Regions from separate parts of the Pseudomonas helleri genome, predicted to be linked through region 2. Evidence: predicted binding sites of a transcription regulator. Region 2 holds the regulator's gene; each other region holds the start of a gene.

The links. The regulator sigma-54, encoded in region 2, starts transcription at its own class of promoters, with help from an activator protein. The targets are predictions, from matches to a motif close to ANTGGCATNNANNTTGCTNT.
Region 1: glnA (type I glutamate--ammonia ligase) is a predicted target of sigma-54. The motif match lies at 2,599-2,618, and genes of this name have one in related genera.
Region 3: flgB (flagellar basal body rod protein FlgB) is a predicted target of sigma-54. The motif match lies at 4,212-4,231, and genes of this name have one in related genera.

The regions. Positions count from the first base shown of each region.
Region 1 is NZ_CP174501.1:5,246,559-5,254,406, forward strand. It holds gene typA (translational GTPase TypA) at 1-798, opposite strand, end outside; gene thiI (tRNA uracil 4-sulfurtransferase ThiI) at 938-2,392, opposite strand; gene glnA (type I glutamate--ammonia ligase) at 2,717-4,123, shown strand; gene ACJJU9_RS23575 (cupin domain-containing protein) at 4,297-4,716, shown strand; gene ACJJU9_RS23580 (DUF4124 domain-containing protein) at 4,682-5,017, shown strand; gene glnL (nitrogen regulation protein NR(II)) at 5,242-6,327, shown strand; gene ntrC (nitrogen regulation protein NR(I)) at 6,324-7,757, shown strand.
Region 2 is NZ_CP174501.1:4,557,337-4,565,184, forward strand. It holds gene ACJJU9_RS20545 (KpsF/GutQ family sugar-phosphate isomerase) at 1-727, shown strand, start outside; gene ACJJU9_RS20550 (HAD family hydrolase) at 727-1,251, shown strand; gene lptC (LPS export ABC transporter periplasmic protein LptC) at 1,260-1,832, shown strand; gene lptA (lipopolysaccharide transport periplasmic protein LptA) at 1,819-2,364, shown strand; gene lptB (LPS export ABC transporter ATP-binding protein) at 2,364-3,089, shown strand; gene ACJJU9_RS20570 (RNA polymerase factor sigma-54) at 3,314-4,810, shown strand; gene hpf (ribosome hibernation-promoting factor, HPF/YfiA family) at 4,886-5,194, shown strand; gene ptsN (PTS IIA-like nitrogen regulatory protein PtsN) at 5,207-5,671, shown strand; gene rapZ (RNase adapter RapZ) at 5,674-6,531, shown strand; gene ACJJU9_RS20590 (HPr family phosphocarrier protein) at 6,548-6,820, shown strand; gene ACJJU9_RS20595 (ZIP family metal transporter) at 7,710-7,848, opposite strand, start outside.
Region 3 is NZ_CP174501.1:4,038,329-4,046,176, reverse strand. It holds gene ACJJU9_RS18265 (flagellar brake protein) at 1-138, opposite strand, end outside; gene ACJJU9_RS18260 (flagella synthesis protein FlgN) at 273-740, opposite strand; gene flgM (flagellar biosynthesis anti-sigma factor FlgM) at 790-1,119, opposite strand; gene flgA (flagellar basal body P-ring formation chaperone FlgA) at 1,260-2,030, opposite strand; gene ACJJU9_RS18245 (chemotaxis protein CheV) at 2,106-3,038, shown strand; gene cheR (protein-glutamate O-methyltransferase CheR) at 3,084-3,911, shown strand; gene flgB (flagellar basal body rod protein FlgB) at 4,291-4,698, shown strand; gene flgC (flagellar basal body rod protein FlgC) at 4,702-5,145, shown strand; gene flgD (flagellar hook assembly protein FlgD) at 5,161-5,886, shown strand; gene flgE (flagellar hook protein FlgE) at 5,897-7,225, shown strand; gene ACJJU9_RS18215 (hypothetical protein) at 7,388-7,573, opposite strand; gene ACJJU9_RS18210 (hypothetical protein) at 7,612-7,848, opposite strand, start outside.

The sequences.
Region 1 (7,848 bases), 690 kb from region 2:
TTCAACGTCTACACGGTGCAGACCGTGGTGACCCATCAGCTTCAGGATACGACCGTTGCGGCGCTTGCCGTCAGCGTCGATCGCTACAACCGGAGTGTTCGGCTTGACGCGACCACGAGCGATACGGCCAACACCGATAATGCCCAGGAAGCTGTTGTAGTCCAGTGCCGAGATTTGCATCTGGAACGGACCGTCACGGTCTACAGCTGGCGCAGGTACGTTGTCGACGATCGACTGGTACAGCGGGGTCATGTCTTCAGCCATGTCGGTGTGGTCAAGACCAGCAATACCGTTCAGGGCAGAGGCGTAAACCACTTTGAAGTCCAGCTGTTCTTCGGTAGCACCCAGGTTGTCGAACAGATCGAAGATCTGGTCCAGAACCCAATCAGGACGCGCGCCCGGACGGTCAACCTTGTTGATAACCACGATTGGACGCAGGCCGGCTTCGAAGGCCTTTTTGGTCACGAAACGGGTTTGCGGCATAGGGCCGTCTTGAGCGTCAACCAGCAGCAGAACGGAGTCAACCATCGACATTACGCGTTCTACTTCACCGCCGAAGTCGGCGTGGCCCGGGGTGTCCACGATGTTGATGTGGTAGCCGTTCCAGTTGATGGCGGTGTTTTTCGCCAGAATGGTAATACCGCGCTCTTTCTCCTGGTCGTTGGAGTCCATCACGCGCTCGTCGTTGAGCTCGCCGCGCTCCAGAGTGCCGGATTGGCGCAAGAGTTTGTCTACCAAGGTGGTTTTACCATGGTCAACGTGGGCGATGATGGCGATGTTACGTAGATTTTCGATCACTTGTGTATCTCGATCAGAGGATTCGGTGTGCTGACAGGTCGTGGCAGCGATTAACAGTAGAGTCAGGCCTTGCCGTTACAACTTGACGGTGGCGTCGGGGGGCCGGTGACGCAGGCCACAGGCAAACAGCCCCGGGCTCTTAGCTCGGTCGATAAACGCGCACATTGGCATGTCCCTCACTGAGCAAATGGTGAGCATGCAGGCGACTCATCACGCCTTTGTCGCAATACAACAGGTACTGACGTGTTTCATCCAGTTCCTTGAAGCGGCTGTTCAATGCATAGAACGGCAACGCTTGTACTTCGATGCCAGCCAGTTCCAGCGGTTGATCCTCTTGGGCATCCGGGTGACGGATGTCGATGACGATCTGGCCCGCCAGCACTTCGCTGACCTCTTCGACTTGCAAGTCCTGGCCCAATTCGTCGATCACCCGATCGATCGGCACCAGTTTGGCCCGCTCAAGCGCACGCTCAAGCACGGCCATATCAAACTGTTGTTCTTCGTACTCCACACGCGGACGCTTGGCGTGGGTCTTGGGGTTGACCGAAATCACCCCGCAATATTCAGGCATGTGCTTGGCAAAATCGGCAGTGCCGATCTCGTTCGCCTGATCAATGATGTCTTGCTTGTGGCTGGCGATCAGCGGGCGCAAAACCAGCTTGTCGGTCACGCAGTCGATCACCGACAGGTTAGGCAAGGTCTGGCTGGACACCTGGGAAATCGCTTCACCGGTGACCAGTGCATCAATTTCGAGGCGGTCCGCAATACGGGACGCAGCGCGCAACATCATACGCTTCAAAATGACGCCCATATGACTGTTGTCGACTTTGCCGAGAATTTCACCCAGCACTTCTTCAAACGGAACGCTCACAAACAGCACGCGCTGCGAGCTGCCGTACTTCTTCCAAATGTAGTGCGCGACTTCCATCACGCCCAATTCGTGGGCACGCCCGCCGAGGTTGAAGAAGCAGAAGTGGCTCATCAGGCCGCGACGCATGATCTGGTAAGCCGCCACGGTGGAGTCGAAACCACCGGACATCAACACCAGGGTCTGCTCCAGCGAGCCCAGCGGGAAACCGCCAATGCTGTCGTGCTGGCTGTGAATCACAAACAACCGTTGGTCGCGAATTTCGAAACGGACTTCGATTTCCGGCTTTTTCAGGTCAATACCGGCCGCGCCGCATTCACGTCGCAGCTTGCTGCCGACGTATTTCTCGACTTCCATCGAGGTAAATGGGTGCTTGCCGCCGCGTTTGCAACGCACTGAAAAGATTTTGCCGGCCAGTACATCGCCGTAGTGCAGTTTGCACTTCTCAACGATGTCATCGAAGTCGCCCAGCGGGTACTCGTCGACTTGCAGGAAGTGCGCGATGCCCGGCATGCAGCTCAGGCGCTCGGTCATCTCCTTCAAGGCTTTGGGGTCGCTCACACGGGTTTGCAACTCAATGTTGTCCCACACGCCTGTCACTACCACGGCCGGGTCCAGATCGCGGAGCACAGCACGGATGTTTTTAGCCAATTGACGGACGAAACGCATCCGAACCGGGCGGCTCTTGATAGTGATCTCGGGGAAGACTTTAACAATTAGTTTCATGAAAACAGCGCGCGAGCAGCCTGCCAAAAAAGGGGGGCGCGGATTATAGCGGAAATTGCTCAAGGTTTAACCAGTTATCGTACAAACGGTTTTCATCGCACCAAAATGGTTCATAAAGCACTTATTTCGCTTCATTTGAGTGCGATTAGGGCCGTGAATCCGTAGTCTTGTGGGCTGCCCTGCTTGAGATTGGGGCAAGTCGGGGCACTGGCATGCAATTTGCTCCCTTGTGAGGCAGGTTGCCTTGGCCGAGTATTCGCGCCGGCATCAACCACATTTAAAGGGCTACTCCACTACCAGCCCTAAGCCACCCCGGAGGACACTATGTCGAAGTCGGTTCAACTCATCAAAGATCATGACGTTAAATGGATTGATCTGCGCTTCACTGACACCAAGGGCACACAACATCACGTGACCATGCCGGCCCGTGATGCGTTGGACGAAGACTTCTTCACCGACGGCAAAATGTTCGACGGTTCCTCCATTGCTGGCTGGAAAGGCATCGAAGCGTCCGACATGATCCTGCTGCCAGACGACAGCACGGCTGTTCTGGACCCGTTCACCGAGCAACCTACGCTGATCCTGGTGTGCGACATCATCGAACCTTCGAGCATGCAGGGTTACGACCGTGACCCGCGTGCAATCGCCAAACGCGCTGAAGAGCACCTGAAAGCGACCGGCATCGGCGACACCGTATTCGCTGGCCCGGAGCCAGAGTTCTTCATCTTTGACTCGGTTAAATTCAAGTCGGACATTTCCGGCTCGATGTTCAAAATCTACTCCGAGCAAGGTTCGTGGATGTCCGACCAGGACGTCGAAGGCGGCAACAAAGGTCACCGTCCAGGCGTTAAAGGCGGCTACTTCCCGGTGCCACCGTTCGACCACGACCACGAAATCCGTACCTCCATGTGCAGCGCACTGGAAGAAATGGGCCTGACCGTTGAAGTTCACCACCACGAAGTGGCGACTGCCGGCCAGAACGAAATCGGCGTCAAGTTCAACACCCTGGTGAAGAAAGCCGACGAAACCCAGACCCTGAAATACGTCGTGCACAACGTTGCCGATGCATACGGCCGCACCGCGACCTTCATGCCTAAGCCTCTGTATGGCGATAACGGTTCGGGCATGCACGTTCACATGTCCATCTGGAAAGATGGCAAGAACACCTTCGCAGGCGAAGGCTATGCCGGCCTGTCCGACACCGCTCTGTACTTCATCGGCGGCATCATCAAGCACGGTAAGGCCCTGAACGGCTTCACCAACCCGGCAACCAACTCTTACAAGCGTCTGGTTCCAGGCTTCGAAGCCCCAGTAATGCTGGCTTACTCGGCGCGTAACCGCTCCGCTTCGATCCGTATTCCTTACGTGTCCAGCCCTAAGGCTCGCCGTATCGAAGCACGTTTCCCGGACCCGGCTGCCAACCCGTACCTGTGCTTCGCCGCACTGCTGATGGCTGGCCTGGACGGCATCCAGAACAAGATCCACCCTGGCGATGCCGCTGACAAAAACCTGTATGACCTGCCGCCAGAAGAAGCCAAGCAGATCCCACAAGTGTGCGGCAGCCTGAAAGAAGCCCTGGAAGAGCTGGACAAAGGTCGTGCGTTCCTGACCAAAGGCGGCGTTTTCAGCGACGACTTCATCGACGCTTACATCGCCCTGAAAAGCGAAGAAGAAATCAAAGTACGTACCTTCGTACACCCACTGGAATACGAGCTGTACTACAGCTGCTAATCCAGACTCACCCGCGCTAGCGGCGTGATGTGAAAGGCCTCCTTCGGGAGGCCTTTTTTATGCGAAACGTCTTACGGTAATACGCGCAAACTCGCAGAACATATCTCCTGCGCCTGACAGCCACTTTAGAGCGCGATCTGTAGTTTGAGGCAACTCACCCTACGGACGCCGACATGACGCTCACTCTTAAAATAAAAGCCCTGCTGCTATCACTGGCCTGCCTGACGTTATTGGGATGCACCAGCAAAACCCCTGGCGTCACAGTCGAGCAATTGATCAAAACCAGTGAATCCTGGGATGGTGCACCTTACGCCCCCTATCCTCTTGGCCCACCTGAAATCACCGTTCTCAAAATCATCATCCCGGCCAACACTGCACTCGGTTGGCACACGCACCCCATGCCCAACGTGGCTTACGTGCTGTCGGGCGAACTATTTGTAGAAACCCGGGACGGCAAACACAAACTGTTGCTCAAGCCCGGCCAGGTGTTGCCCGAAGTGGTGCAAACAGAACATCGTGGAACCAGCGGTAACCAGCCCGTTGAGCTGATCGTGTTCTATGCGGGCGGTAAGGGCATGCCTCTGTCACAGTAATCGATTGGTGCGCTACTTTTTTATAAGCCTCTGCGTGCTCGCGCTGCCCGCGAGCGCGCAGGTGTACAAACACCTCGACGATCACGGCACGACTCACTTCAGCAACACACCTCATGAGCCGTCCAACAACACACCGATGACACTGGCACCCCTTAACCGCCAACCTGCCGTAGCGATTATCCCCGTCGACAACCCACAACACCTGCTGCCCGAGCAAGAACCCGCCCATCGTTTTCCAACTGCCACACCCCCGCCGCCTCCCCCCGCAAACCCGAACATCGGCGCTTTTGAGAGAAACTGAATCTATTCAGCCAAGTTGCACTATATTGGTGCAAGAGCTGCACGATGACGCCGTTACCAGCCCACTTTGGTTCAAAAAGCCTCATTGACCGAGCCGGTACGCGATCCAGACGGCCTCCAAGTCCTTATTTCAGGCAATTAGCGCTTCTTTTCGGAGCCTTGGTTTGTTTTTTGCATTTTCCTTGCACCAGCGCCTCACCCGCGCACGCAATCCGGGATCGGCCCATGACCATCAGTGATGCCCTGCACCGACTGTTACTCGACAACCTGACCACCGCCACGTTGTTGCTCAATGACGCTCTGCGTCTTGAGTACATGAACCCGGCGGCGGAAATGCTGCTGGCCATCAGCGGGCAGCGCAGCCATGGGCAATTCATCAGCGAACTGTTCACCGAGACCACCGAGGCCCTGCAATCGCTGCGTCTGGCGGTTGAGCAAGCGCACCCGTTTACCAAACGAGAAGCGCTGCTGACCTCTGCCACCGGCCAGACCCTGACCGTCGATTACGCGGTCACGCCAATCTTGAGCACCGCAGGCACCATGCTGCTGCTCGAAGTGCACCCAAGGGACCGGCTGCTGCGCATCACCAAAGAGGAAGCGCAGTTGTCCAAGCAAGAAACCAGCAAGATGCTGGTGCGCGGTCTGGCTCACGAAATCAAAAACCCGCTGGGCGGCATTCGCGGCGCGGCACAGTTGTTGGCGCGCCAGTTGCCCGATGAAAACCTGCGCGACTACACCAACGTCATCATCGAAGAAGCCGACCGCTTGCGTAATCTGGTGGACCGCATGCTGGGCTCCAACAAGCTGCCGTCGCTGGCCATGACCAACGTGCACGAAGTGCTCGAACGCGTGTGCAATCTGGTCGAAGCCGAGACCCAGGGCGACATCACCCTGGTGCGCGATTACGACCCGAGCCTGCCTGACCTGTTGATCGACCGTGAACAAATGATCCAGGCCGTGCTCAATATTGTGCGCAACGCGATGCAGGCTATCAGCGCTCAAAACGAGCTGCGTTTGGGCCGCATCACCTTGCGTACCCGGGCCATGCGCCAGTTCACCATCGGCCATGTGCGCCACCGGCTGGTGACCAAAATTGAAATCATCGACAACGGTCCGGGCATCCCGCCTGAGCTGCAAGACACCCTCTTCTTTCCGATGGTCAGCGGACGCCCGGATGGCACCGGGCTGGGTCTTGCCATCACCCAGAACATCATTAGTCAGCACCAGGGATTGATCGAGTGTGAAAGCCAGCCCGGCCACACACTCTTCTCGATCTTTCTACCACTGGAACAAGGAGCCGCATCGACATGAGCCGAAGTGAAACCGTGTGGATCGTCGACGACGACCGTTCAATCCGTTGGGTCCTGGAAAAAGCCTTGCAACAGGAAGGCATGACCACGCAGAGCTTCGACAGCGCCGATGGGGTAATGAGCCGTCTGGCTCGCCAGCAGCCGGACGTGATCATTTCTGACATCCGCATGCCGGGCGCCAGCGGCCTCGACCTGCTGGCCAAGATCCGCGCACAGCACCCGCGCCTGCCCGTGATCATCATGACCGCTCATTCCGACCTGGACAGCGCTGTCGCCTCTTATCAGGGCGGCGCGTTTGAATACCTGCCCAAGCCGTTTGACGTTGACGAGGCCGTGTCGCTGGTCAAGCGTGCCAACCAGCACGCCCAGGAGCAACAAGGCCTGGCCGTGGCACCCGCAGCGGCCCCCACCCCCGAGATCATTGGCGAAGCGCCGGCGATGCAGGAGGTGTTTCGCGCCATTGGTCGCCTCAGCCACTCCAACATCACCGTGCTGATCAACGGCGAGTCCGGCACCGGTAAAGAGCTGGTGGCCCACGCCCTGCATCGCCACAGCCCGCGGGCGGCTTCGCCCTTTATTGCGTTGAACATGGCGGCGATCCCCAAGGACCTGATGGAGTCCGAGCTGTTCGGCCACGAAAAAGGCGCCTTTACTGGTGCGGCCAACCTGCGTCGCGGGCGCTTTGAACAAGCCGACGGCGGCACGTTGTTCCTCGACGAAATCGGCGACATGCCAGCCGACACCCAGACGCGCCTGCTGCGCGTGCTGGCCGATGGCGAGTTCTACCGGGTGGGCGGGCATATTCCGGTCAAGGTCGACGTGCGCATCATTGCGGCGACCCACCAGAACCTCGAAACCCTGGTGCAGGCCGGCAAGTTCCGTGAAGACTTGTTCCACCGCCTGAACGTCATCCGCATCCATATTCCGCGTTTGTCAGATCGTCGCGAAGACATCCCGACGCTGGCGCGGCACTTTCTCAGCAGCGCGGCGCAAGAGCTGTCGGTCGAGCCAAAACTGCTGAAAGCCGAAACCGAGCAATACCTGCGAAACCTGCCGTGGCCAGGCAACGTGCGCCAGCTCGAAAACACCTGCCGCTGGATCACGGTAATGGCTTCGGGCCGCGAAGTGCACATCAGCGACTTGCCCCCCGAGTTGCTGAACCTGCATCAAGACGCGTCGCCGGTGACCAACTGGGAGCAAGCGTTGCGTCAATGGGCCGATCAGGCGCTGGGCCGTGGTCAGTCGAGCCTGCTCGACAGTGCGGTGCCGACCTTTGAGCGCATCATGATCGAGACAGCCCTCAAACACACCGCTGGCCGCCGCCGCGATGCCGCCGTGTTGCTGGGCTGGGGGCGCAACACCCTGACCCGCAAGATCAAAGAGCTGGGCATGAAAATCGACGGCGACGAGGATGACGGCGACGACGCTTAAACGCCGTTTAATGTAGGAGCGAGCTTGTCTCGCGATCTTTTGATCTTTTAAAAGATCGCGAGGCAAGCTCGCTCCTACAGTTTTGTGAACA
Region 2 (7,848 bases):
TGGCGACATGGGCATGATCACCAGCGATGACATCATTCTGGCCTTGTCGAACTCCGGCACAACCGCCGAAATCGTGACCCTGCTGCCACTGATCAAGCGCCTGGGCATCAAACTGATCAGCGTGACCGGCAATCCGAACTCGACGCTGGCCAAAGCCGCCGAGGTGAACCTTAACGTTCATGTTGCCCACGAAGCCTGCCCACTGAACCTGGCGCCGACCTCCTCGACCACCGCAGCCCTGGTCATGGGCGACGCCCTGGCCGTGGCGTTGCTCGAAGCACGCGGCTTTACCGCAGAAGACTTTGCCTTCTCGCACCCGGGTGGCGCCCTGGGCCGCCGCCTGCTGCTGAAAGTCGACAACGTGATGCACTCCGGCGATGAACTGCCAAACGTGGTCCGCGGCACCTTGCTTAAAGACGCCTTGATGGAAATGACCCGCAAAGGCCTTGGCATGACCGTTATCGTTGAGGAAGACGGGCGACTGGCCGGGATCTTCACTGACGGCGACTTGCGCCGTACCCTGGACCGCGAAATCGATATTCGCAATGCAACCATCGACTCGGTCATGACGCCGCACGGCAAAACGGCCAAGGCCGACATGCTGGCCGCCGAAGCCCTGAAAATCATGGAAGACCACAAGATCAGCGCGCTGGTGGTGGTCGACAAGGATGACCGCCCGGTGGGCGCCTTGAACATGCACGACTTGCTGCGCGCAGGAGTAATGTAATGACCAGCGATCTGCTTGAGCGTGGCAAACACATCAAACTTGCTGTCTTTGACGTCGATGGCGTACTGACCGACGGTCGCCTGTACTTCCTCGAAGACGGCAGCGAATTCAAGACCTTCAATACCCTGGACGGCCAAGGCATCAAGATGTTGATGGCCGGCGGTGTGCAGACCGCAATCATCAGTGGTCGCAAGACCCCGGTCGTTGAACGGCGCGCACAAAACCTGGGCATCCCGCACCTCTATCAGGGGCGCGAAGATAAATTGGTGGTATTGGACGAGCTTCTCGGCCAACTCGGCCTAAGCTATGAACAGGTTGCCTATTTGGGCGACGACCTGCCCGACCTGCCCGTCATACGCCGGGTCGGCCTGGGCATGGCGGTGGCCAACGCTGCCGGTTTTGTTCGCGAGCACGCCCACGGCACTACCCAGGCACGCGGTGGCGAAGGTGCCGCCCGCGAATTTTGCGAGCTGATCCTGCGCGCTCAAGGGCGCCTTGATGCAGCCCTCGCCGCCTACTTATAGAGCGTTTTATGCAGAGTAAAAAGATTCGCAACATTCTGTTATTCGCAGTCATTGCCGCTCTGTTTGCGGCCGTTGGCTACTGGAATATCAGCCCGGAGCGTTTTCTCGACAAGCCTGTTGCGCCTGTCGATGACACCGCTATCGACTATTACGCAATCAATGCTCACAGCCTGCAGTTCTTGCCCGACGGCAAACTGCAATATGAGCTGACATCAGACAAGGTCGAACATTTGCAGGCTTCTGAAGTCACATTAATGACCAAGCCAGACATGCAAATTTTCCGCGGTACACCCTTCCCGTGGCACGTTCAGAGCGAGCGCGGCGAAGTTAACCCGGACGGTACCCAGGTCGAACTCATCGATTCTGTGCGCGTTGCACGCACCGACGATAAAAACCGCACTACGATTATTACCACGACCCGCATGACTGTATTCCCACAGAAGGAATATGCGCAGACCGACCGAGACGTTAGAATCGACGGCGCCGGTGGTGTGACGACTGGTAAGGGAATGAAAGCATATTTGAAAGACGGCAGGATGGACCTGCTGTCCAACGTAAGAGGACAGTATGAGTCTCGTTAAAACCCTCCCTTTATTGCTCAGCCTGAGCGCAGCACTGGGAAGCGCGAGCGCCTGGGCTCTGCCGGATGACAACAAGCAGCCTATCCGTATCCAGGCCGACGAAGCCCAACTGGATGACAAGCAAGGCGTTGCGACTTACAAGGGCGATGTGATCATCACCCAAGGGTCCATGAAAATTACCGGTAACACCGTCACCCTTACCCGCACCGCAGCGGGCGATATTGACGTGGTGACCTCGGTCGGCAATCTGGCGTATTTCGAACAACTGCAAAAAGTCGGTGATCCGAAACCGGTTCAGGCGTACGCCGTGACGATTCAATATCACGCGCCGCAAAACCGCATCGTGCTGATCGACAAGGCTAAAGTCATCAACGAAGGCAACACGACCGAAGGCGAGAAGATCGTCTACGACACCGTGAAGCAAGTCGCCAATGCCGGCCGGGCCAATGGCACGAACGTCACTGCGCCTCGTCCACGCATTGACATGGTGATCCAGCCAAAGAGTAAAACCGACCAGCAGAAGGCCCAGTAATGGCAACCCTGAAAGCCCAGCATCTGGCTAAAAGCTACAAGAGTCGCCAAGTGGTACGCGATGTCAGCCTGTCGATCGACAGCGGGCAGATCGTCGGATTGCTCGGGCCTAACGGCGCGGGTAAAACCACCTGCTTCTACATGATCGTCGGCCTGGTACAAGCCGATCAGGGCCGTGTACTGATTGACGATCTGGACGTCAGCCACCAGCCCATGCACGGTCGCGCACGCGCCGGTATCGGCTACCTGCCGCAAGAAGCGTCGATCTTCCGCAAGTTGTCGGTCGCCGATAACATCATGGCGATTCTTGAGACACGCAAGGAGCTCGACAAGGCTGGCCGCCGTAAAGAGCTGGAAAGCCTGCTGCAGGAGTTCCATATCAATCACATTCGCGACAACCTCGGCATGAGCCTGTCCGGCGGTGAGCGTCGCCGTGTTGAAATCGCCCGCGCCCTGGCGACCAACCCCAAGTTCATCCTGCTCGATGAACCTTTTGCAGGCGTTGACCCCATCTCGGTGGGCGATATCAAGCAAATCATTCACCACCTCAAGGCCAAAGGCATTGGCGTGCTGATCACCGACCACAACGTCCGTGAAACGCTCGACATTTGCGAAACAGCCTACATCGTCAACGACGGTCAATTGATCGCTGAAGGCGATGCTGAAACAATTCTCGCCAACAAGTTGGTGCGAGAAGTGTATCTGGGCCACGAGTTCCGCCTCTAAAGCTGTACCCTGAGCGCCATTTGAAGCATCAGGCAACCGCCCATGCTGCCAAATCCTTCAAGTGGCGCCCTCCCGCAAATACCCGCCCTAGCACAAACTTATTAAAAATGCCCCCTAGGCAAACGCCCCGCTTTCAGGCATATAATTTGCTTAAGTTTGGCGCTCACGCGCCCTGTAGTGGATGGCGCCATGCGCGCCGGCGAATAAGGTGTTAAGCCCCTGCCATGAAACCATCGCTAGTCTTGAGAATGGGCCAGCAGCTGACGATGACGCCTCAGTTGCAACAGGCCATCCGTTTGCTCCAACTGTCGACCCTGGACCTTCAGCAGGAAATCCAGGAGGCCCTGGAATCCAATCCGATGCTCGAACGCCAGGAAGAAGGCGACGACTTCGACAACTCGGACCCTCTGGCTGACAACATCGAGCAAAAACCCAATAGCGATATTCAGGAGCCTTCCTACCAGCAAGAGTCCGCCCCTACCGTGGACAACCTGGAAGACGGCGACTGGAGCGAGCGTATTCCCAACGAACTGCCGGTCGACACAGCCTGGGAAGACATCTACCAGACCAGCGCCAGCAGCCTGCCCAGCAGCGATGATGACGAGTGGGACTTCACCACCCGCACCTCGGCCGGTGAGAGCCTGCAAAGCCATCTGTTGTGGCAATTGAACCTGGCACCGATGTCGGACACCGATCGCCTGATCGCCGTGACACTTATCGACTGCATCAACAACCAGGGCTACCTCGACGAAACACTCGAAGAGATTCTGGAAGCCTTTGACCCGGAACTCGATATCGAACTCGACGAGATCGAAGCCGTCCTGCACCGCATTCAACAATTTGAGCCAGCCGGCATTGGCGCCCGCAACCTGGGCGAGTGCTTGCTGCTGCAACTGCGCCAGTTGCCCGCCAAGACGCCCTGGATCAACGAAGCCAAGCGTCTGGTCACCGACTACATCGACTTGCTGGGCGCGCGTGACTACAGCCAGCTGATGCGGCGCATGAAGCTCAAAGAAGACGAGCTGCGCCAGGTCATTGAACTGGTGCAAAGCCTCAACCCGCGTCCGGGTTCGCAGATCGAGTCCAGCGAAGCGGAATACGTGGTTCCTGACGTCATCGTTCGTAAGGATAACGACCGCTGGCTGGTCGAGCTGAACCAGGAGTCGGTGCCACGCCTGCGGGTCAACCCGCAATACGCAGGCTTCGTGCGCCGTGCCGACACCAGCGCCGACAACACCTTCATGCGCAACCAGTTGCAAGAAGCCCGCTGGTTTATCAAAAGCCTGCAGAGCCGCAATGAAACGCTGATGAAAGTGGCGACCCAAATCGTCGAGCATCAGCGTGGCTTTCTGGAATATGGCGATGAGGCCATGAAGCCGCTGGTACTGCATGACATCGCAGAAGCTGTCGGCATGCACGAATCAACGATTTCGCGCGTCACCACACAAAAATTCATGCATACCCCGCGCGGTATTTATGAATTGAAGTACTTTTTTTCCAGCCACGTCAGCACCTCGGAAGGCGGTGAATGCTCGTCCACCGCGATCCGCGCGATCATCAAAAAACTGGTCGCCGCTGAAAATCAGAAAAAGCCGTTGAGTGACAGCAAGATCGCTGGTTTACTGGAGGCACAAGGTATTCAGGTGGCCCGTCGGACCGTCGCCAAGTACCGCGAATCCCTTGGGATTGCGCCTTCGAGCGAACGCAAGCGTTTGATGTAAGTACGGGTCACAGCGTTTCAGTGGCAGGCGCTTCGGCCTGTCACTTTATGCAATGGCAACAGAAGGAGAAACTGTATGCAAGTCAACATCAGTGGACAACATCTGGAAGTCACCCAAGCGCTGCGCGACTCGATCAATGACAAACTCGCACGTCTGGAACGTCACTACGACAAAATCACCAACGTGCAGGTGATCCTCTCTGTTGAAAAGCTTCAACAGAAAATCGAAGCCACTCTCAATATTCCCGGCGGAGAAGTTGTCGGCAACGCGGTCAATGAAGACATGTACGCCGCCATCGACAGCCTCTACGAGAAGCTTGATCGCCAACTGAAAAAGCATAAGGAAAAGACTCAAAGCCTGCTCCAGGGCGCAACGGGTCGTTAATACTCCATCACCATGATTCGACTTGAAACTATCCTGACCCCCGGCCGTTCCGTTGTGAACGCGCCGGGCGGCAGTAAAAAGCGCGCACTCGAACAAGTTGCCAACCTGATCAGCCGGGAAGTACCTGATCTGGACGCGCAAAAAGTGTTTGAGGCGCTGATCGCCCGTGAAAAACTGGGTTCCACCGGTTTTGGTAACGGCATCGCAATACCTCATTGCCGTCTGGCTGGCTGCGAGTCGCCCATCAGCGCCTTGCTGCACCTGGACGCCCCCATAGATTTCGACGCCATCGATGGCGCACCGGTCGACCTTTTGTTCGTTTTGCTGGTGCCACAAGCGGCTACCGATGCGCACCTGGAACTGCTCCGGCAGATCGCCAGCATGCTCGACCGCAAAGACGTGCGTGATAGATTGCGCAGCGCACCCAGCAACGAAGCGTTGTATCAGGTTGTTCTGGACGTACAGAACGGTCATTAATCATGCGCTTAGTCATTGTCAGCGGACGCTCCGGCTCCGGAAAAAGTACAGCCCTCGCGGTCCTCGAAGACAACGGTTTTTATTGCATCGACAACCTGCCGGCCGGCTTGCTGCCTGAGCTGGCGGAACGCGCACTGATCCACACAGAATTACCGCAACCGCTGGTCGCCGTCTCGATTGATGCGCGTAACCTGCCGAGTCACCTGTCGCGCTTTCCGCAATTGCTTGAGGAAGTGCGCAACCGGCATATCCAGTGCGATGTCCTGTATCTGGATGCCGATGAAGAAACCCTGCTCAAGCGCTTCTCGGAAACCCGTCGTCGGCACCCGCTGAGCAGTGAAAGCCGCTCGCTGGCAGAGGCCATTCGCGATGAAACCCACTTGCTCGGGCCGATTGCCGACCTCGCCGACCTGACCGTCAATACCACCAATCTGAACCTGTATCAGTTGCGCGATACGATCAAGTTGCGCCTGCTGAACAAGCCCGAACCGGGCACAGCGTTCCTGATTGAATCATTTGGTTTCAAGCGCGGCATGCCGGTAGACGCTGACCTGGTGTTTGACGTGCGCTGCCTGCCCAACCCGTACTGGAAGCCGGAGCTGCGCGAGCAATCAGGCCTGGATCAACCTGTGGCGGATTACCTCGCCGCACAGCCGGATGTGGAAGAGATGTTTCAGGACATCTCCAGCTACCTGCTTAAATGGCTACCCCGCTTTGCCGCCAGCAATCGTGCTTATGTGACCATTGCTATCGGCTGCACAGGCGGCCATCACCGCTCGGTGTATCTGACCGAGCGGCTTGGCAAATGCCTGCAAGAAACTCTTAAGAACGTCCAGGTTCGCCACCGCGACCTGACTTGAAAGGACCCACCCCGCGATGCCTGCTCTGGAAATCGAAATCATCAACAAACTGGGCTTGCACGCTCGGGCATCAGCAAAATTCGTCGGCGTCGCCGGGAAGTTTCCGTGTCAGGTAAGAGCGGGTCGCACCCCTGAATCCATGGTCGACGGCAAGAGCATCATGGCCATGATGATGCTCGCTGCCGGCAAAGGCACCAAGATCCATTTGAAGACGGAAGGCGAGCAGGAACAGGAAGCGCTCGACGCACTGGTCAAGCTCATCAACAACTACTTCGATGAGGGTGAGTGAAGAACAGCCCGGCGTACCGTAGGGGCCGCCGCCCCGCGCGCTGTCGCGCAGCAAACAGGCCACCGAATATCTTCAGCATCCCCCAATCGGTTCCCTCTCCTTCGGGAGAGGGCTAGGGTGAGGGGGCTCTTGATTTTTTGTACATATCCATTGCTGCGGCAACGGCCACTTAGGGTTCCGGCCTTACGCCGTGGGCATGCCGCGATCGGCCATCCATGGCCGTGTTGCGGCTCTCAGATCAAAAGCCAAATCAAGATCAAAAGATCGCGAGGCAAGCTCGCTCCTACAGGGCCTTAGGAATCAATTACTTATTTTGTGTTTGATAAGAGGGGCCGCCCCGTTTTCGACGCCGCGCTGTCGCGCAGCAAACAGGCGACTGTAGTCGCTGACGAGGTACGAAGGCTGCGATCGGCTGCGTGCAGCCGTAAAACCATCCACCTCGATATTCTTGGGTACATATCAATTGCTGCGGCAACGGCCACTTAGGGTTCCGCCCTTACGGCGCGTCACTTTGAAAGCGCAAAGTAACCAAACGCTTTTTGCCCCAACCCCTCGGTGCCTCGCTGAGGCTCGGCATGCCCTCACCACAGGCCTTGCTACGTGGGCCCGCCGCGATCGGCCATCCCTGGCCGTGTCGCGGCTAACCCGGCGTCCTGCCGGGTTACCCACTGCGCAAAACCTGCGTTCGGCCAGCGTGGTTTAACGGGGCCTCTCAGATCAAAAGCCAGATCAAGATCAACAGATCGCGAGCAAGCTCGCTCCTACAGAGCTTTTAGAATCAATTACTTATTTTATGTTTGACAGGAGCGAGCTTGCCTCGCGATCTTTTAAGATCAAAAGATCGCGAGGCAAGCTCGCTCCTACGGGTTTTTGGGCATCAATGCGGGCGTTAGCCCAGTGCGGTGTCCATCACCATCATCAGGCAAAAGCCGATGCACAAGCCCAGGCTTGCGAGCTTTTCGTGACCGTTGCGCCGCGATTCGGGGATCACTTCTTGAGTGACCACCAACAACATCGCACCCGCCGCC
Region 3 (7,848 bases), 520 kb from region 2:
CTCGTCCAGGGTCATAAGCTGGTTGTCACGGTCTACGTCCACCATGTAGCTCTGAAAACGTTGGGTACGGTCGTTGAAGGTGATGATCAGCGGGTCATGGCTCTCTTGCAGCATCCGCAAATTTGAGGCGATCTCCATCGGCGTCGTCAGCACCTTGGGCGGTTGCGGAGCATCTTGGGCATCTAGCACGGGTCGTCAATCTCCAGACAAAAAACGGCAACACGCAAAAAAGGGCATTCTGCCATCATGCTGCGGGTGTAGATAGTGCAGGCTCAGGCCTGGCTGTAAGCGCGGTGTTTGTTGAGGAGCGAGGTGGTGCCGCGCGCGTCATACAGCGAGGGCGTTTCGCCGCCGTGGAGGATGCGCAGTTGGTTGGCGGTGATCGCCTGTTGGGTCTGGATCGACTGGCCGTTCGCCTGGTTGGCGGCGTGGCACTGAGCCAGCAACTGGTTCAGCAAGTCGCTTTGGCTGAGCAACTGATCGCCCACGCTTGAGTGGCTGGCAAGGCTTTCGAGGCCGCTGCGATTGGTCGCCAAGCCGAGGCTGGCAAGGATTTCGCTGCGTTTGCGGCCATGCTGCTCAAGCAAGATAACCAATGAATGCTTGCGCGCCAGAATGTTTTCCAGCAGCACCATGTCGCGCCCCTTGAGGGCGACAGATTCGTCCTGCAACAGGCCCAGCAGTTGCTCGGCAGGTGCCAGGTCGTCATTGATCAGTTGCAGCAGATTCTCGTCGTGCATGTCGGGCTCTAGGAATTAGGCGTCCAAAAGCCTGGCACCGGCCCTGGGCCTAGCGCTCGGCTTCGATATTCAGCAGTTTGCTGGCGACCTTGTTGCTGTCGACGGTGTAACTGCCCTCGGCAATGGCTTGTTTCAACGCGGCCACACGTTCTTTGTTGACCACTGGCTGATCACGCAGCGAATCGCTGACTTTCTGCAACTGTTGAGCTTGCGGGCTCAGGTGCACAGATTCACCGCTCGCGGCTTCGGTGCCGGTGTTTTCAGCGGTTTTGGCTGCAGGGGCCGCTTGCGTGGCGCTGCCTGCTTCCTGGTTGGCGTTGCTGCGCGTGCTGCCGGGCAGGGGCGGGGCGCTGTTGAGACGACTAAAGTCGATAACCATAACGAAAAACCTCTGGGTATTTGGACGCTTGCCTTGTTTTCGGCCAAACCCGAGAAAACTTTAGGCCCGATTAATCATAGCTTCACACATTGCTGTACTGATCTGCGTCAACGCCGGCTGAGAGAAACACGCCAAACGCTCTACAACGCGACTTCAACCTGACCAGGCGCCGTCACGCGGGCCTTGATGATCCGGTTTGAATTCAGGTTTTTAACCCGGATCTGCTCGCTGAGGCCACCATCGGACAGCGCTTCGCCGGGCATTTTGACACTTAATGTGCCACTGCGGGCACTGATAATCACGTGGTCACCCTTGCGCACTGTCGCGGCCTGCTCCAGGTGCGTGAGTGTCAGCACCTGGTCGGAGACCACCGGGCGCAGCAGTTTTTGCCCCACCGCCAACTCCACGGCGGTGAGATACCCCTGGCTGATCAGGCCGACATCGCGCTCGCGCAAGGTCACATCACCATAGTCGATAATCGCCCCGCGCTTGAGTGGATGCGTGACCGTGACCACATCTCGGAATAACTTGACCTGTGCCGGTACAAAGATGGTCCACGGCGAGCTACCTTCACAGCGTACCCTGACCGTCACGCGGCCCATGGGCTGGGCAGGGCTTTCGAGGGTGGCTGTCAAATCCTTGTCGCAATGCGCCAGGCGCACGCGCGGGTCCAGTTGATTGACCTGGATCTCGTAGCGGCCCTCAATTTGCCCCGTGGCCAAATAGTCTTCGACGGTGAACTCAAGAAACCCTTGGGTCACGCCGATAAGCTGGTCAGAAGAGGTAAATGTGTCGGCACCGGCAGGTGTGCCTACACTCAGCAGGCACCCGGCCGCGAGCAGGCGCAGTGCGCAGCGACGCAAGGGCTGAAAGCGTGATCGGTGGCAGGTTTTTGTCGTTTTCGGCTTCATGGCGGATAAATAGCAAAGCCCGTGCCGTTTACCGGGCAGCGTGTCGCAACTTAACGATTTTTAAAGGAGCTGAGTATGGCTGGGGTGATGGATGCGGTTAACCAGCGCACTCAACTGGTCGGGCAAAACCGCCTGGAACTGTTGCTGTTTCGTCTGGGTGGGCCGCAGCTCTATGGGATCAACGTGTTCAAAGTCCGCGAGGTGCTGCAATGCCCAAAACTGACGGTGATGCCCAAATCCCACCCGGTGGTGTGCGGCGTGGCCAGCATTCGCGGCGCAACCATCCCGATTCTCGATCTGGCGATGGCCACCGGTGCGGGGGCTCTGAGAGACCACAGCAATCCGTTTGTGATCATCACCGAATACAACACCAAGACTCAGGGGTTTTTGGTGGGTGCGGTTGAACGCATCGTCAACATGAACTGGGAAGCCATACATCCGCCACCCAAGGGCGCCGGGCGTGACCATTATTTGACAGCTGTGACTCGAGTGGACGATCAGTTAGTCGAAATCATCGACGTTGAAAAAGTGCTGGCTGAAGTGTCGCCCTCACCGGAAACCATCTCTCACGGTGTGGTGGACGTCGAGACCCAGGAAAAAGCCCTGTCGTTGCGGGTGCTGACCGTGGATGATTCGTCGGTGGCGCGCAAACAGGTTGCCCGTTGCCTGCAATCGGTCGGGGTTGAGGTGGTTTCACTCAATGACGGGCGCCAGGCGCTGGAATACCTGCGCGCAATGGTCGATCAGGGCAAGGACCCGGCGCACGAGTTTTTAATGATGATTTCGGACATCGAAATGCCCGAAATGGACGGCTACACCCTGACCGCCGAGATCCGTAACGATCCGCGGATGAAAGACTTGCACATCATTCTGCATACGTCGTTGTCCGGTGTTTTCAATCAGGCGATGGTCAAGAAAGTCGGCGCGGATGACTTTTTGGCCAAGTTCCGCCCTGATGACCTGGCATCCCGGGTTGTCGACCGGATCAAGGCAGCAGATCACAGCTAGGGGCGATGCCCATGGCGATCAATAGGTTTTTAGAGGCACGATCACTTGTCGACGGCTAATTTGGATTTTGAACAATTCCGGGTCTTCCTGGAAAAAGCCTGTGGCATTTTGCTCGGTGAAAACAAGCAATACCTGGTCTCCAGCCGTCTTAACAAACTGATGGAGCAGCAGGGGATCAAAACCCTGGGCGAGCTGATTCAGCGCATCCAGAGCCAGCCACGCAGCGGCTTGCGCGAGCAGGTGGTCGATGCCATGACCACCAACGAAACCCTGTGGTTTCGCGACACCTATCCCTTTGAAGTGCTGAAAAACAAAGTCCTGCCCGAGCTGATCAAGGCCCATCCGGGCCAGCGCCTGCGCATCTGGTCGGCGGCATGCTCGTCTGGGCAGGAGCCGTACTCACTGTCGATGGCGATTGATGAGTTCGAGCGCAGCAACCTTGGGCAATTGAAAGCGGGTGTGCAGATCGTCGCCACCGAACTGTCCAGTACGATGCTCAACATCTGCAAAAGCGGTGAATACGACAGCCTGGCCATCGGCCGCGGCTTGTCGCAAGAGCGTTTGCAGCGTTACTTCGAGCCCAAAGGCCCGGGCCGCTGGGTGATCAAGGCGCCGATCAAAAGCCGTGTCGAGTTCCGCCCCTTCAACCTGCTGGACAGCTACGCCGGGTTCGGCAAATTCGATGTCGTGTTCTGCCGCAACGTATTGATCTACTTTTCGGCCGACGTGAAAAAAGACATCCTGCTGCGCATCCACAGCACCCTGAAGCCGGGTGGTTACCTGTTTTTAGGTGCCTCCGAAGCGCTGAACGGCTTGCCGGACCACTACCAGATGGTCCAGTGCAGCCCTGGGATCATCTACCAGGCGAAATAAACGCTGCCTCGCGATCTTTTAAAAGATCAAAAGATCGCGAGCAAGCTCGCTCCTACACCTGTAGCAGTTGACGAGCCTTGCGAGGCTACGTCCGGCTGCGCAGCAGTCGTAAAACCCTGCGCCTCGATGCTGCGGCTTCACGCAAAGATCAAAAGATCGCGAGGCAAGCTCGCTCCTACAGTGAAGGTGTATCCAACTCTGGACGGCAGAAAAGCGGCAGGCAGCGGAAATCCGTTGCCGCTTTTGGGCCGTTGCCGCTTTCCATCCCCCTGCAACCCCTTGAAATACGGCCCTGCGCAAACTGGCACGGGGTTTGCTGTGTTCATGTCATGCAATGCCTGAAGTACACGCTCAGGCCAGTCCACACAGGTTTCCCGACATGAGCATCAGCTTCGATAAAGCGCTCGGTATCCATGAGCAAGCCCTGGGCTTTCGCGCCAAGCGCGCGGAAGTATTGGCGAACAACATCGCCAACGCCGACACCCCGAACTACAAGGCTCGGGATCTGGATTTTGCGTCTGTGCTTGCCGCACAAAACGATAAAAACCAGAACGGCACCTTTGCCTTGAACATGACCAACAGCCGTCATATCGAAGCGCAAGGCCTGAGCAGTGGCGACGAATCGCTGCAGTACCGCACGCCGATGCAGCCTTCCATCGACCAGAACACCGTGGACGCTCAGCTCGAACAGTCGAACTACGCCGAAAACGCGGTCAACTTTCAGGCCAGCTTTACGCTGCTCAACAGCAAATTCAAAGGGCTGATGTCGGCCCTGCGTGGAGAGTAAGTCATGTCCCTAGCCAGTGTTTTCAACATTGCCGGCAGCGGCATGAGCGCTCAGACCACCCGCCTGAACACCGTCGCCAGTAACATCGCCAACGCCGAAACCGTGTCGTCGAGCATCGATCAGACCTACCGCGCCCGGCACCCGGTGTTCGCCACCATGTTCCAGGGCGCGCAGGGCGGTAACGGCGACTCGCTGTTCAACAATCAGGACGCTGCCGGTCAGGGCGTGCAAGTGTTGGGCGTGGTCGAAGACCAGAGCGAGCTGCAAGCACGTTATGAACCCAACCATCCGGCTGCCGACGCCAAAGGGTACGTGTACTACCCCAACGTCAACGTGGTTGAAGAAATGGCCGACATGATTTCTGCCAGCCGTTCGTTCCAGACCAACGCAGAAATGATGAACACCGCCAAAACCATGATGCAGAAGGTCCTGACCCTCGGTCAGTGATAAGGGGCGACACTCATGAGCGTGACCGATAGCACCAGTGGTTTGACCCTCAATCAGATCCTCGCCAACTCTGCCCGGACCACCACCACCGACACCAGCGTGGGCGCGGCATCCCGGGCGGTAACCGGCAACCAGTCGCTGGGCAAGGATGCGTTCTTGCAGTTGCTGGTGACCCAACTGAAAAACCAGAACCCGCTCGACCCGCAGGACAACACCGCGTTCGTCGCGCAGTTGGCGCAGTTCAGCAGCCTGGAAGGCATCACCACCCTCAACGATACCGTGACCTCGTTGTCGGGCGGCTTGCAGTCTTCGCAAGCGTTGCAAGCGTCGTCGCTGGTGGGTCGCTCGGTGATCGTGCAAACCGGCGAAGCTTATGTCGACCCGTCGAGCGGCAAGCCGTTCAACGGCACTGTGGTGGTCAAAGACGCGGACTCGCGGCCGACCATCACCATCAAGGATGCCGACGGCGAAGTGGTCAGAACCATCGACATGGGTGTGCAGAAGGCCGGCAATGTCGACTTCACCTGGGACGGCAAAGACGCCAACGGCGAGCTGCTGGAGAAGGGCTCTTACACCTTCAGCGCCTCGACCAAAACTGACGCCGGTACAACGGCGTTGACCACCTACCTGCCAGCCACGGTCAACAGCGTGACCCTGAGCAAGACCGGTGGCGAAATCATGCTCAACCTCGCCGGGCTGGGCAGCATTGGTATATCAAAAGTCCAGACGATAGGCCTTTAAGGAGAGACATATGTCATTCAATATCGGCCTTAGCGGCCTGTATGCAGCCAACAAACAACTCGACGTGACCGGCAACAACATTGCCAACGTTGCCACCACGGGCTTCAAGTCTTCGCGTGCCGAATTCGCGGACGTCTACTCTGCCAGCAAGCTGGGCGTGGGCAGCAAGACCATCGGCAGCGGCGTCAACCTGGCCAACGTGTCGCAGAACTTTGGTCAGGGCGCGGTCAACAACACCGGCAACCTGCTGGACATGGGCATTGAAGGCAGCGGCTTCTTCGTGCTGAGCGACAACGGCGCTCTGAGCTACACCCGTGCCGGTACGTTCAAGGCCGACAAAGACGGCTACGTGACCAACACCAATGGCACGGCGCGCCTGCAAGGTTATGGCGTGGACGCCAACGGCGTGATCAACACCAGCGTGTTGACCGACCTGCGCATCGACACCTCGAACCTGGCGCCTAAAGCCAGCAGCAAAGTGGACTCGACGATCAACCTGAACTCCACGTCGGACGTGATCAATCAGACCACCACGCCGTTCGACCCGAATGAAACGTCGTCCTACAGCAAAAAATTCAGCACCACCATTTACGATACCCAGGGCAACCCGCACCCGATGGATCAGTACATGGTCAAGACCGGTTCCAACACCTGGAACACCTACACCCTGATTGACGGCCGCAACCCCGATGGCAGCGTGGCCACCGGCGAAAACGCCAAAGCGCCCGTGCCCTCGACCATGAGCTTTGATTCCAGCGGCGGGCTGGTCAGTGTGACCACGCCTAACCCGGTGGCCGGTGGGGACCCGATCGTCAGCAGCACGCTGACCATCAGTAACTGGATGCCGGGCGCGACCGTGAACGGTGCGTGGGTGTCCAATGGCGCGGGGGCCAACGAGAAGGGGATTGCCATCAACATGGCCAATACCACTCAGTACAATACCGACACCGCCCGCAACCCGCCTACCCAGGACGGCTACGCGACCGGCCACATCAACAACCTGACCATTGATGGCTCGGGCGTGATGTTCGCCAACTTCAGTAACAACCAGAGCCGTGCCATTGGCCAGATCTCCTTGGCCAGCTTTACCAACGAGCAGGGCTTGCAACCGGTAGGCGGCACCGCCTGGAAAGAAACCTACGCCTCGGGTCAGGCCGGTTTTGACGTGCCGAAAACCGGCACGTTGGGCGCCATTGCCTCCAACTCGCTGGAAGACTCCAACGTCAACCTGACCAACGAGCTGGTCGACTTGATCAAGGCGCAGAGCAACTACCAGGCCAACGCCAAAACCATCTCGACCCAAAGCACCATCATGCAGACCATCATCCAGATGACCTGATAACCGCTGGCAAACCGTAGGAGCGAGCTTGCCTCGCGATCTTTTGATCTAAGAGCCCCTCACCCTAACCCTCTCCCGGAGGGAGAGGGGACTGATTGGGGGATGCCGGGGTTTCTCGGTAGCCTGCTTGCTGCGCGACAGCGCGGCGTCTAAGACGAGGGTCTAGCCGTTAAGCAACGCCTTGAACTCGGCCTGCTGCGCCGGGGCGATGCAGATCTTGATCAAATGCTCGATTTGCCGGGCGGTTGCGTGCTTTTGTTGCAGCAACTCAATCGCCCTGACCCACAGGGCTTTGCGGCAATAAGGTTGCAGATACTCCGCGGTAGCTACTTTTTGCCCCTGAATCATCAACTTGGCCGCTGGTCTGAACGCTTTGTTGACAGCGATCAGGCGCGGTTGCGCCTTGACCTTGGCAAGCAAGGACGGCTTGGGAAGTGCACCGGCACCGTGGCTGCCAGCGTCGGCAGTTCGGCGTGGTAGCGTTCACCGTGATGATCGAAGAACCCTTGGTTCATCGTGTGGTGATAGCGTTTTTTGGAGTAGTAATGGTGGATGCAATCATTGGCGGTCACCACGTTCGTGCCGGCCATGGCAAAGGACACGGCGATCTGCTCGATGGTGTG